Regions from separate parts of the Streptomyces sp. NBC_00224 genome, predicted to be linked through region 1. Evidence: riboswitches for the same ligand, from Rfam matches in the RefSeq annotation. Region 1 holds a riboswitch; each other region holds the start of a gene.
What was found. A riboswitch is a leader RNA that binds a small molecule or an ion and turns the genes downstream of it on or off. The one in region 1 is predicted to bind cobalamin.
Positions count from the first base shown of each region.

Region 1 (3,222 bases):
GCGCTCCAGTAGCGGCGAGGGCGCGGCGCGTCGGCCGCCGACCCGGTACCCGCCGTCCCGCAGCGGTCGGGGAACGCCGGTCACCCACGACACGACGGGTATGGCGGCGGTCTCCCTGCCGTCCCACCAGTCGGTGACCATCACACGGTCGCCGGGCCGGGGAACGACGCCCTGGGGAAACCCCGCCATGGGCACGGTCTCCCGCGAGGCCGGCGCATCAGGCGCCATCAGCGAGCGCGTGCGCGTGCCCGCTTGTGGGAAGTCGACGTGCAGCGAGTCCGCCGTGACCGAGCGGACCCGGGCCAGATCGGTGCGGGCCGTGCTCCCGGGGCCACGGCCCCGCGCGGTGGCGGCGCCGCTCGCTGGGACGCTGACGGCGACAGAGCCGGCTCCTGCCACGGCGGCGGTGAGTGCGGCTCTGCGTGTCAGGCGTTTCCTTGCCCGGTCCATGACGCCTCCTCACGATTGAGAAAACAATGCTGTCGTGGGCCTGAAGGGCTGTCAATCACACACCGACCGATGGCCGATTTTGCTTCCGCCCGCACAATTTCGGCTATTGAGAGCCATGCCTGACGCACCGTCAGAGGCCGATTCTCGCCGAGCAAGACTGGCCCGTATGGGCAGGGTTGACACCACCTTGACCTTTACTTTCGGCCAAACTGAGGGGCGGTCGCACTGGATTACGGTTCAAATATTCATGCATCCTGAATTGCGGCCCCGGAGGTCGCCATATCCAGCAGTACTCAATAGAGGAGATGAGGCCAGGCGGTATTTGCAACTGGCAGCTTCGGCGGAGTCTGTCCGGCGCTCAGAGACAGCCTGCCCAGCACTTCGGGATTTCTGCACCACGTCCCAACAGCCCCTGGCGTGAGCCCTTCGCGTCCTGGGGCCAGTACGTCGCGGAAGCCCGATTCGGGCGGACTCCATAATTCGGCCCTGGGACGCCTGGCAGGTGGGGCAGTGGCCCTGGTGGCGCGGATCGGGTGGTTGGCTTCATTCAGCCCGTGGTCCGTGCGGAGCAGTCATGTCCGTCGCCGGGCAGGCCCATGACGTTCAGCACGGGTTCCTCGCCCTCGGGGATCTCGAAGGTGAAGTTCGCTCCTGTCGGGATCGCCACGAGCGGGGGAGGACGGCGCACCGCGCCATGAACCGGTCGACGCCATCCTGGCCACCCTCGCCCATGGCGTCTTTACCCCCGCCGAATCCGCGACGCCATGACCCATCGGCCGCACCCACCGTCCGTAAACACACCGCGCACGGCGTTTGTTAGGCTCCCTTCGTCTCCTGTGGGGGAAGTCCGGTGGGATTCCGGCGCTGACCCGCAACGGTGTGCACGGCTGCCCGACGGCCTCCGTGTGAGCCCGATCGCCCGTGGGGGGCCTGCGACCCGCTGACTGCTCGCCGTGGACTGCGAGAGGGGACCGCGCGGTCGGATCACGGCCGTACGGGCTGTCTCCTGTGTGCCGTCCAGCAGGCGGCCCATGTGAAGGACGGTCCCCACCGTGCGCCGAAGTAAGGCCGCCAGCCGGATACCCGTGCTGCCCCTCAGCCTCGGCCTTGGGTTCTTACTCGTGGCATCGCTCGTGTGCGGTGTCGGGCTCGGAGCCGCCGACATCGACTGGGCGGACACACTCCGCTTCCTGTGGGCGGGACTGACCGGCGGAACCGTGGCGGCGGCCGACGCGGCCTCGTACACCATCGTCTGGGAGATCCGTCTGCCAAGAGTGCTGCTCGGCGCGGTCGTCGGGGCGGGTCTCGCGGCCGTCGGTGTGGCCGTGCAGGCGATGGTCCGCAACGCGCTGGCCGACCCGTTCGTCCTGGGCATCTCCTCCGGCGCCGCCGTGGGCGCCAACGCCGTCATCCTGCTGGGGGCGTTCGCCGGGCTCGGGGTGTGGGCGCTGTCCGTCTCCGCGTTCGTCTCCGCGCTCGCGGCCATGGTCCTGGTGTACGCCGTGGCCCGCTCGCCCCATGGGCTGACGCCGCTGCGGCTGATCCTGACGGGCACGGCTCTGGCGTACGGCTTCGAGGCCATCACCACCGTCATGGTGTTCGGCGCGGCCCGCGGCGAGGCCGCCCGGTCCGCGATGATGTGGCTGCTGGGCAGTCTGGGCGGGGCGACCTGGGCGCAGTTGCCGATTGCCGCCGTGACCGTGGCGGCCGGGTGGATCTGGCTGCGGTGGCGGGCCGAGGCGCTCAACGCGCTCGCCATGGGGGACGAGACCTCGGCCGCGCTGGGCGTGCCGCCCTCGCGGCTGCGCCGGGAGCTGTTCCTCGTGACCGCCGCCGTCACCGGGACCGTCGTCGCGGTCAGCGGGGCCATCGGGTTCGTCGGGTTGATGGTGCCTCATGTCGTACGGATGGTGGTGGGCGCCGACCACCGGCGCGTCCTCGTGATCGCGCCCCTCGCGGGTGCGGTGCTCCTCGTCTGGGCCGACGTGCTGTCCCGGCTGCTGCTCGCCCCGACCGAACTGCCCGTAGGGGTGATCACCGCGGTGGTCGGTGTCCCCGCGTTCGTCCTGCTGATGCGGCAGAGCGGCCATGCGTTCGGAGGTCGCTGACGTGCGGATCGACATCGACGGCGTGACGGTGGAGGCCGCTCGTACCCGGCTGGTCGACGACGTCCGGCTCACGGTGGACAGCGGGGCGTTCGTCGGGCTCGTCGGCCCCAACGGCAGCGGGAAGTCGACTCTGCTGCGCACGGTGTACCGGGCGTTGCGGCCCGCCGGGGGAGCGGTCCGGCTCGACGGCGACGACCTGCACGCCATGGATCCCCGGGCCGCCGCCCGCGTGCTGGCGGCGCTGCCGCAGGAGTCCTCGGCCGACTTCGACTTCACGGTGGCCGAGGTGGTCGCCATGGGACGGCTGCCGCACCAGGGCCGTACCGCGGCCTCGGACCGCGAGATCTGCGCGCGGGCCATGGAGCGCACCGGCGTCGCCCACCTCGCCGACCGCGGCATCCTCAGCCTGTCCGGCGGAGAGAAGCAGCGGGTGCTCATCGCCCGCGCGCTCGCCCAGCAGCCGCAGGTGCTCGTCCTCGACGAACCCACCAACCACCTCGACATCGCCCACCAGTTGGACGTCCTGTCCCTGGTCCGCGAGAGCGGGGTGACCGTGCTCGCCGCGCTGCACGATCTCAACCTCGCCGCGGCCCACTGCGACCTGCTGTACGTCATCGACGGGGGCCGGATCGTGGCCTCCGGGCCCCCGCACGACGTCCTCCAA
Region 1 covers NZ_CP108106.1:843,847-847,068, reverse strand. The annotation lists gene OG965_RS03690 (hypothetical protein) at 1-450, opposite strand, end outside; gene OG965_RS03685 (hypothetical protein) at 998-1,138, opposite strand; cobalamin riboswitch at 1,261-1,392, shown strand; gene OG965_RS03680 (FecCD family ABC transporter permease) at 1,536-2,558, shown strand; gene OG965_RS03675 (ABC transporter ATP-binding protein) at 2,560-3,222, shown strand, end outside.

Region 2 (3,222 bases), 5.9 Mb from region 1:
CTTGGCGGCGGTCGCGGTGCGGCGCGGGTCGACGACGATCAGCTTCGCCCCGGCCTTGACGCGCTCCATCATCCTCAGAAAGAGGATGGGATGGCAGTCGGCCATGTTGGAGCCGATGACCAGGAAGACGTCCGCCTTCTCGAAGTCCTGGTACGAGCCGGGCGGCCCGTCCGCGCCGAGCGACAACTTGTAGCCGCTGCCCGCACTGGCCATGCACAGCCGGGAGTTGGACTCGATCTGGTTGGTGCCGATGAACCCCTTGGTCAGCTTGTTGGCCAGATACTGCGCCTCCAGGCTCATCTGGCCGGACACATACAGCGCGACGGCGTCCGGCCCGTGCTCGTCGACGATCGCCCGCAGCCTGCCCGCCGTCTCGGCGATCATCGCGTCGACCCCGGCGGGCACCGGCTCGGCCCCCCGCTCACCCCGTACCAGCGCGGTGGCCAGGCGTCCGGGAGCGGCCAGCATGTCGGCCGTCGTCGCCCCCTTGGTGCACAGCCGTCCGGAGTTCGCGGGGTGCGCCTTGTCGCCGGAGGCCTTGAGTACCGTGCGCCGGCCGTCCGGCCCCACGGTGATGTCGAGGACCATCCCGCAGCCCACACCGCAGTACGAGCAGACCGTGCGCACCTTTTCGGTGGCGGCCCGCGTGCCCTGTGCGGTCAACGGGTGTCCCCTCTCGTCTCGGCCGGGATACCTTGGGCTCCGACCGTACGAAATGCCCGTTACTTCGATGTCACGTGCGGCGATCACGAGTGGTTACGTCGGCCACACTAATCGCCCCGCGATGCTGTGAGCACCTGTGTGCGACTGCGGCACGCCTCCGATGTCGGACATCACGAGGTGTGCGGGCCCGATGTGAGGGGGCCTGTCGACCCCCGACTCTGTAGGGTGGCGCTCGCAGCTGGTTCGCCCCGTCCGCCAGGCGGGAGGCGTCGTAAGAGGGAACCCGGTGGGAATCCGGGACTGCCCCGCAGCGGTGAGCGGGAACGACCGCCGTCATACGCACTGGGCCCGGCCGGGTCTGGGAAGCGACGGCCACTAGGTGTCCGCCGGGAAACCGGCAGGCGTGCCCGCGAGTCCGAAGACCTGCCCGTTGCCCGTGCGCGACCGACCGCGTGCGGAGACCTTGGTGACCTCGTGGGCGGGTCGGCGAGACAAGAGGTGGTTCGAGCGCGGGCACCGCTCCGCGCGGGCCGCCCTGTCCGTCTCCCTTCGCACCCACGACCCGTACCAGGGTTGTTTTCGGGACATTCTCGCGAAGGAGAGTTTCGTGACCAGCAAGTCCGCAGCCGCGGCAGCACGAGCCACTGTGTACGGCTACCCCCGCCAGGGCCCCGACCGGGAACTCAAGAAGGCCGTCGAGGGCTACTGGAAGGGCCGCGTCAGTGCCGACGCCCTCCGTGACACCGCCCGCGACCTGCGCCGCGCCAACTGGCGCCGGCTCGCCGACGCGGGCGTCGACGAAGTCCCCACCGGCGACTTCTCGTACTACGACCACGTCCTCGACACCAGCGTGATGGTGGGTGCGATCCCCGACCGGCACCGCACCGCCGTCGAGAGCGACACGCTGGACGGCTACTTTGCCATGGCCCGCGGCACCCAGGACGTGGCGCCGCTGGAGATGACCAAGTGGTTCGACACCAACTACCACTACCTGGTCCCCGAGCTCGGCCCGGACACCGTCTTCACCGCCGACTCCGGCAAGCAGGTCGCCGAGCTCGCCGAGGCGCTGGCGCTCGGCCTCACGGCCCGGCCCGTCCTGGTCGGCCCGGTCACCTACCTCCTCCTGGCCAAGCCCGCGCCCGGCGTCGACGCCGCCTTCGAGCCACTGGCCCTGCTGGAGCGGCTGCTGCCCGTGTACGCCGAGGTGCTCGCCGATCTGCGGGCGGCCGGCGCACAGTGGGTGCAGCTCGACGAGCCCGCCCTCGTCCAGGACCGCACCCCCGCCGAACTGGACGCCGCCGCCCTCGCCCACCGGGCGCTCGGCAGCCTCACCGACCGCCCCAAGCTGCTGGTCGCCTCCTACTTCGACCAGCTCGGCAAGGCCCTGCCCGTTCTCGCCAAGGCGCCCGTGGACGGCCTCGCCCTGGACTTCACAGGACCGGCCGCCGCCAACCTCGACGCCCTCGCGGCCGTCGGCGGACTGCCTGACAAGCGGCTGGTCGCGGGCGTCGTCGACGGCCGCAACATCTGGATCAACGACTACGAGAAGTCCCTCGCCACCCTCGGCACGCTCCTCGGCCTCGCGGGCACTGTCGACGTGGCACCGTCCTGCTCGCTGCTGCACGTCCCGCTCGACGCGACGGCCGAACGCGACATCGACCCGCAGATCGCCCGCTGGCTCGCCTTCGCCCACCAGAAGACCGCCGAGACGGTGACGCTGGCCCGCGGCCTCGCCGGCGGCACCGGCGCCATCGCCGCCGAACTCGCCGCCAACCGCGCCGACCTGGCCTCGCGCGCCGGATCCGCGCTCACCCACGACCCGGCGGTACGCGCGCGTACGTCGACGGTCACCGAGGCGGACGGCCGCCGCTCCCAGCCGTACGGCGAACGCGCCCCGGCCCAGCGCGCCCGGCTGCGACTGCCGCTGCTGCCCACGACCACCATCGGCTCGTTCCCGCAGACCACCGAGGTGCGCACCGCCCGTGCCGACCTGCGCGCCGGACGCGTCGACACCGCAGGGTACGAGGAGCGCATCAAGGCCGAGATCCGCGAGGTCGTCGCCTTCCAGGAGAAGGCGGGCATCGACGTCCTGGTCCACGGCGAGGCCGAACGCAACGACATGGTGCAGTACTTCGCCGAGCAGCTGACCGGCTACCTCGCCACCCGGCACGGCTGGGTCCAGTCGTACGGCACGCGCTATGTCCGCCCGCCGGTCCTGGCCGGCGACATCTCCCGGCCGCGGCCGATGACGGTGCGCTGGACGACGTACGCCCAGTCGCTCACCGACCGCCCCGTCAAGGGCATGCTCACCGGGCCGGTCACCATGCTGGCCTGGTCGTTCGTCCGCGACGACCAGCCGCTCGCCGAGACCGCACGCCAGGTGGCGCTCGCCCTGCGCGACGAGGTCGAGGACCTGGAGGCGGCCGGGACCTCGGTCATCCAGGTCGACGAGCCGGCCCTGCGCGAGACGCTGCCACTGCGCGCCGCGGACCGCGCCGCCTATCTGGACTGGGCCACGGAATCGTTCCGCCTGACCACCGGCGGCGTACGTCCCGACAC
Region 2 covers NZ_CP108106.1:6,782,396-6,785,617, forward strand. The annotation lists gene OG965_RS30310 (molybdopterin-dependent oxidoreductase) at 1-663, opposite strand, end outside; cobalamin riboswitch at 936-1,088, shown strand; gene metE (5-methyltetrahydropteroyltriglutamate--homocysteine S-methyltransferase) at 1,271-3,222, shown strand, end outside.
Region 2: another riboswitch for cobalamin. It lies ahead of metE (5-methyltetrahydropteroyltriglutamate--homocysteine S-methyltransferase); the one in region 1 lies ahead of OG965_RS03680 (FecCD family ABC transporter permease).

Region 3 (3,222 bases), 7.5 Mb from region 1:
GGGCGGCGGGCATGAGGATCGGGCACCGGCTGGGACATCTGCCCGGACACCAGCTGGGGAGGCGGTTCGGCTGGCTCTGGGGAGCGTATGGGACCAGCGCGCTCGGCACATGGCTGGCCTTCGGCGCGTTCCCGCTGATCGCCATCCAGGTACTGCACGCCGGACCGGCCGAGGTCGCCGCGCTCTCCTCCGTGGGGGCTGCGGTGGGCGCGGCCGTGGCGGTGCCGCTCGGCCCATGGGTGGAGTTCCGCCGCAAGAGGCCGGTGCTGATCGCGATGGACCTGGTGCGGTTCGCGGCGCTGCTGACGATCCCCGCCGCGTACGCGCTGGGCGTGCTCACCTTCCTCCAGCTCCTGCTGGTCTCCATCGTCGTCGCGGCGGCCGACATCACCTTCCGCGCCGCCTCCGGCGCGTACCTGAAGACGCTGCTGGCGGCCGAGGACCTGCTCGTCGCCAACGCCCGATTCGAGTCCACGGCCTGGACGACCACGATCATCGGACCGCCGTTGGGCGGCGCGGCGATCGGGCTCCTCGGTCCGGTGGCGACGGTGGTGGCCGATGCGGTCAGCTACCTGCTCTCGGCGCTGGGCATCCGCGCGACAGGCGGGCACGAGCCGCGGCCCGAGCGCCTGGAGGCCACACGCATGCGGGCCGGGGACCTGCTCGACGGTTGGCGGTACATCCTCGCCGACGCGACACTGCGTCCACTGCTCCTCAACACCGCCTTGTTCAACGGCCTGGTGATGGCCGTCCAGCCACTGCTGGCCGTCCTGATGCTCGGCCGACTCGGCTTCGCACCGTGGCAGTACGGCCTCGCCTTCGCCGCACCTTCGATCGCCGGACTGCTCGGTTCACAGCTGGCCCGACCGCTTGTCACCCGGTTCGGGCAGCACCAGGTCCTGGTCGTGGTCGGGGCGCTACGCGCGATCTGGCCCGTCGGCCTGGCCTTCCTGGGCTCGGGCACCGGAGGGCTGCTGCTGGTGATGGGCGTCGAGCTCGGGCTCATCTTCTGCTGCGGAGTCTTCAACCCCGTCTACGCCACCTACCGCCTCGAACGCACCGCGACCGACCGCGTCGCCCGCACATTGTCCGCCTGGGCGGTGACGACCAAGGCCTCGACCGCGCTCCTGACGGCCCTCTGGGGCGTACTGGGCACCCTGCTCGGCCCGCGTACGGCCATCGGCCTGGCCGGTGTGCTCCTGCTGGCAACCCCGCTGCTGCTCCCCGGTCGCGCGGCAGCGCAACTCCCCGAGCCGGACCAGGAGTCGGAGCCGGACCCGGCACCGTTCGGATCGTCCACCCCTGCGGGACGGTGGTGACGCGCAGCCGTCCGACGTGCGACGATGCCCGACGACAAGGCGACGCGGAACGAGGAAGCCGGTGGAATTCCGGCGCGGTCCCGCCACTGTGATCGGCGAGCGAACCCCGAACAGACCACTGCCCGGACACGGGCGGGAAGGACGGGGTGAGCGGCGACCCGAGAGCCAGGAGACTCACGTCGTCGCCTCCTTGACGAAACCGGGGCGGATCTCCCCGGAGGAGGAGCGTGAGCGGTCATGTCGGAGCAGCGACCAGAAGGCGGCGCCGGACACACCCCAGCCGACTCGGCACCGTGCCGGATCGTGGTGTGCAGGGACTGCTGCTGCGGGAGCCCGAAGGTGCCCGGAGTCGACCACGCGCAGCAGAAGGCGCGCCTTGCCGAGAGCGCGCCCGTACGTGTCTCCGCCTGCCTCGACGTCTGCGAACAGGCCAACGTGATCGTGGTCCAGCCCTCTCGTGCAGCACGCGTCGCCGGTGCCCGCCCGGTCTGGCTCGGTCTGGTCAACGATCCCGCCGCCACGGACGACATCGCCGCCTGGGTCCAGGCCGGCGGCCCCGGCATCGCGCCCTGCCCCGACATCCTCGACCTCTACGTCTTCACCCCAAGCCGAAGGGCGCGATGAGCACGCTTGGCCGTCCGGCCCCGGCGTCCGTCCCTGAACGGCGGTTGGTCCATGACCTGTATCGGAGCCGGTTTGGCGGTCCGACCATGGTGATCACCAAGCGGTGAGCGAACGGGGGTTCGCCACTTCGTCAACTCAGGGGGAGCGGGGACCGTGGCCAAGGGATGACCCGCGCCCGGCTGTCACCGCCCCGCGAGCAGCTCCAGTGTGTCGATCACCCGGTTGGAGAAACCCCACTCGTTGTCGTACCAGGCGACCACCTTGACATGGCGGCCGTCCACCCGGGTGAGGGCCGAGTCGAAGATGGACGAGGCCGGGTTGCCCGTGATGTCGGAGGACACCAGCGCGTCCTCCGAGTACTCCAGTACGCCCGCGAGCGGCCCCTGCGCCGCCGCGCGGTAGGCGGCCAGCACGTCGTCGAGCGTCACGTCACGCTCGACGGTCGTGTTGAGCTCGACGATCGAGCCCACCGGCACGGGCACCCGGATCGAGTCGCCGGACAGCTTGCCGTCGAGGTTGGGCAGGACATGACCGATCGCCTTGGCCGCGCCCGTCGTGGTCGGCACGATGTTGACCCCGGCGGCGCGGGCGCGGCGGGGGTCGCGGTGCGGGCCGTCCTGGAGGTTCTGCTCCTGGGTGTACGCGTGCACGGTCGTCATGAACCCGTGCTCGATCCCGGCGAGTTCGTCGAGCACCGAGGCCAACGGCGCGAGCGCGTTCGTGGTGCAGGAGGCGTTCGAGACGATCGTGTGCGCCTCGTGGTCGTACGCGTCGTTGTTGACCCCGAACGCGAGGGTGACGTCGGCGCCCTCCGAGGGCGCGCTGACCAGGACCTTCTTCGCGCCCGCGTCCAGGTGGGCACGGGCGGCCTTCGCCGAGGTGAAGCGGCCCGTCGCCTCCAGGACGAGGTCGACGCCCAGCTCGGCCCAGGGCAGGTCGGCCGGGTCGCGCTCGGCGAGCACCTTGATGCGGCGGCCGTCGACGACGAGCGTGTCCCCGTCCACGGTCACCGGCCGCCCGAGCCGGCCGGCCGTCGAGTCGAAGGCGAGCAGCCGCGCGAGGGCGGCGGGCTCGGTGAGGTCGTTCACGGCGACGACCTCCAGATCACTGTCGCGTTCGAGCAGCGCGCGCAGCACGTTGCGTCCGATGCGGCCGAATCCGTTGATGGCGATGCGAGTCATGAGTGATGTCCCTTCGGTTCGCCTCCAGACTCGCGTGGGACGCCCGGCGGCGGCAGAGGCGTGAGCGCCATGGTTCGAAAGGATCTCGCCAAGGGGTG
Region 3 covers NZ_CP108106.1:8,387,854-8,391,075, forward strand. The annotation lists gene OG965_RS37515 (MFS transporter) at 12-1,319, shown strand; cobalamin riboswitch at 1,317-1,516, shown strand; gene OG965_RS37520 ((2Fe-2S) ferredoxin domain-containing protein) at 1,557-1,943, shown strand; gene gap (type I glyceraldehyde-3-phosphate dehydrogenase) at 2,126-3,124, opposite strand.
Region 3: another riboswitch for cobalamin. It lies ahead of OG965_RS37520 ((2Fe-2S) ferredoxin domain-containing protein); the one in region 1 lies ahead of OG965_RS03680 (FecCD family ABC transporter permease).

Region 4 (3,222 bases), 5.1 Mb from region 1:
TCATGTACCCGCACTCGATCACGGCGACCCTCTCCTCCCGCAGCCGCAACGTCATCCGCCGCAACACCACGATCCTGCCCCTGTACTCGCTGATGCTGGGCCTGCTCGCGCTGCTCGGCTTCATGGCGATCGCGGCCGGGGTCAAGGTCAAGAACGGCCAGCTGGCGATCCCGCAGCTCTTCGAGGACATGTTCCCCGACTGGTTCGCGGGCGTGGCCTTCGCGGCCATCGGCATCGGCGCGCTCGTCCCGGCGGCGATCATGTCGATCGCGGCCGCGAACCTCTTCACCCGCAACATCTACAAGGACTTCCTCAAGCCGGACGCCACGCCGGCGCAGGAGACCAAGGTCTCCAAGCTGGTCTCGCTCCTGGTGAAGGTCGGCGCGCTGGTCTTCGTCCTCACCATGGACAAGACGGTCGCGATCAACTTCCAGCTGCTCGGCGGCATCTGGATCCTGCAGACCTTCCCGGCCCTGGTGGGCGGTCTGTTCACCCGCTGGTTCCACCGCTGGGCGCTGCTGGCGGGCTGGGCGGTGGGCATGGCGTACGGCACGCTCGCCGCGTACGGGGTCGCCTCGCCCACCCAGAAGCACTTCGGCGGCAGCTCCAAGAACATCCCCGGCATCGGTGAGATCGGCTACATCGGCCTCACCGCGTTCCTCCTGAACGTCGCCGTCACCGTCGTCCTCACGGTGGTCCTGCGAGCCCTGAAGGCCCCCGACGGCGTCGACGAGACGTCCCCGGAGGACTACACGGCGGACGCGGGCGACCCGGGCGTCAAGACGGAACTCCCGGCCGCGACGCACTGACACGAGCAACAGGAAATCGGGCCGCCGGGAAACCCCGGCGGCCCGTTTTCGTGCCCGGGGAATGCCCCGTACCGCCCGCAGGTTGCGGCGTACGGCAAGCGTCTAGGGGCGCGGGGAACTGCGCGACCAGCCCAAGACGGCCCGCAGTCGAGCAACTACCCAACAAACACGCTCCGGTACGGATGCGACACAACATGTGGGGGTGCCAACACAGCGCGGCACAAGATGTATGCTCGTGCTCGCTGTCGCCGCAGGGGAATCCGGTGCAAATCCGGAACTGTCCCGCAACGGTGTACTCGTATGCATTTGCGTACCTGTTCAGTCCGAGGACCTGCCGACAGCGCGCCCTGGCCGTCCGGTCCGGGTGCCAGACGTCCGGGCCTCGCGGAATGGGCATGTGGACGCGGCGTACCCCCGAGGGGGTGTGTCCGTGTGCCCGCGCACTTCCCCAAGGCCCCGTGCCGAGCGAGGAGTGCCCCCACGTGACCATCGCCCCTGCGGATCCCGCCTCAGCGATCGCCGAAGAGCCGGCCGATGCCCCCGGGACCGCCCTGCTGCGGACCCTGACCGACCTCACCGCCGATCTGCCGGACACCGACCCCGGCCGTGTCGCCGCCGCCGCGCTGCGCGGCCGCAACGCGCGCTCGGACGAGGCGGAGCTGCGTGGGCTCGCCACCGAGGCCGCCGCCGGTCTGATCTCCGAGGACCCGGCGTACTCCCGCCTCGCCGCCCGGCTGCTGACGCTCACGATCGCCGACGAGGCCGCGACCCAGGGCTCGGTCTCGTTCTCCGACTCGGTCGAGGTCGGCCACCGCGAGGGCCTGATCGCGGACCGCACCGCCGACTTCGTACGGCTGCACGCGGACCGTCTGGACGCGCTGGTCACCGCCTCCCTCGCGGACGGCGCCGACGACCGCTTCGGCTACTTCGGCCTGCGCACGCTCTACTCCCGCTACCTGCTGCGGCACCCGATCACCCGCCAGGTCATCGAGACCCCGCAGCACTTCATGCTCCGGGTCGCGGCGGGCCTGGCCGAGGACGACTCGGTGCGCGCGCTCGACGAGGTCGCCTCGCTGTACGGCCTCATGAGCCGGCTCGACTACCTGCCGTCCTCGCCGACGCTCTTCAACTCCGGCACCCGCCACCCCCAGATGTCCAGCTGCTACCTGCTGGACTCCCCGCAGGACGAGTTGGACTCGATCTACGACCGCTACCACCAGGTGGCACGCCTGTCGAAGCACGCGGGCGGCATCGGCCTCTCGTACTCCCGCATCCGCTCGCGCGGCTCGCTCATCCGGGGCACCAACGGCCACTCCAACGGCATCGTCCCGTTCCTGAAGACGCTGGACGCCTCGGTCGCGGCCGTCAACCAGGGCGGGCGGCGCAAGGGCGCGGCCGCGGTCTACCTGGAGACCTGGCACTCCGACATCGAGGAGTTCCTGGAGCTGCGCGACAACACGGGTGAGGACGCCCGGCGCACGCACAACCTGAACCTGGCGCACTGGATCCCGGACGAGTTCATGCGCCGGGTGGACGCGGACGGCACCTGGTCGCTGTTCTCCCCCGCCGACGTGCCGGAGCTGGTCGACCTGTGGGGCGACGAGTTCGACGCCGCCTACCGCAAGGCCGAGGCGGCCGGTCTCGCCCAGAAGACGATGCCGGCCCGGGACCTGTACGGCCGGATGATGCGCACCCTGGCGCAGACCGGCAACGGCTGGATGACCTTCAAGGACGCCTCCAACCGCACCGCCAACCAGACGGCGGAGCCCGGCCACACGGTCCACTCCTCCAACCTCTGCACCGAGATCCTGGAGGTCACGGACGACGGCGAGACGGCCGTCTGCAACCTCGGCTCGGTCAACCTCGGCTCCTTCGTGCTCGCTTCCGGCGAGATCGACTGGAAGCGCCTGGACGAGACCGTCCGTACGGCCGTGACCTTCCTGGACCGGGTCGTCGACATCAACTTCTACCCGACCGAGCAGGCCGGCCGCTCCAACGCCAAGTGGCGTCCGGTGGGCCTGGGCGCGATGGGCCTCCAGGACGTCTTCTTCAAGCTGCGCCTGCCGTTCGACTCCCCCGAGGCGAAGGCGCTCTCCACCAAGCTGGCCGAGCGCATCATGCTCACGGCGTACGAGGCGTCCTGCGACCTCGCCGAGCGCTCGGGCCCGCTGCCCGCGTGGGACAAGACCCGTACGGCGCGCGGCGTGCTGCACCCCGACCACTACGACGTCGAGCTGAATTGGCCGGAGCGCTGGACGGCGCTGCGCGAGCGGATCGCCTCGGTCGGCATGCGCAACTCGCTGCTGCTCGCGATCGCCCCGACCGCGACCATCGCGTCCATCGCCGGTGTCTACGAGTGCATCGAGCCGCAGGTCTCCAACCTGTTCAAGCGCGAGACGCTCTCGGGTGAGTT
Region 4 covers NZ_CP108106.1:5,993,588-5,996,809, reverse strand. The annotation lists gene mctP (monocarboxylate uptake permease MctP) at 1-809, shown strand, start outside; cobalamin riboswitch at 1,022-1,163, shown strand; gene OG965_RS26860 (ribonucleoside-diphosphate reductase subunit alpha) at 1,292-3,222, shown strand, end outside.
Region 4: another riboswitch for cobalamin. It lies ahead of OG965_RS26860 (ribonucleoside-diphosphate reductase subunit alpha); the one in region 1 lies ahead of OG965_RS03680 (FecCD family ABC transporter permease).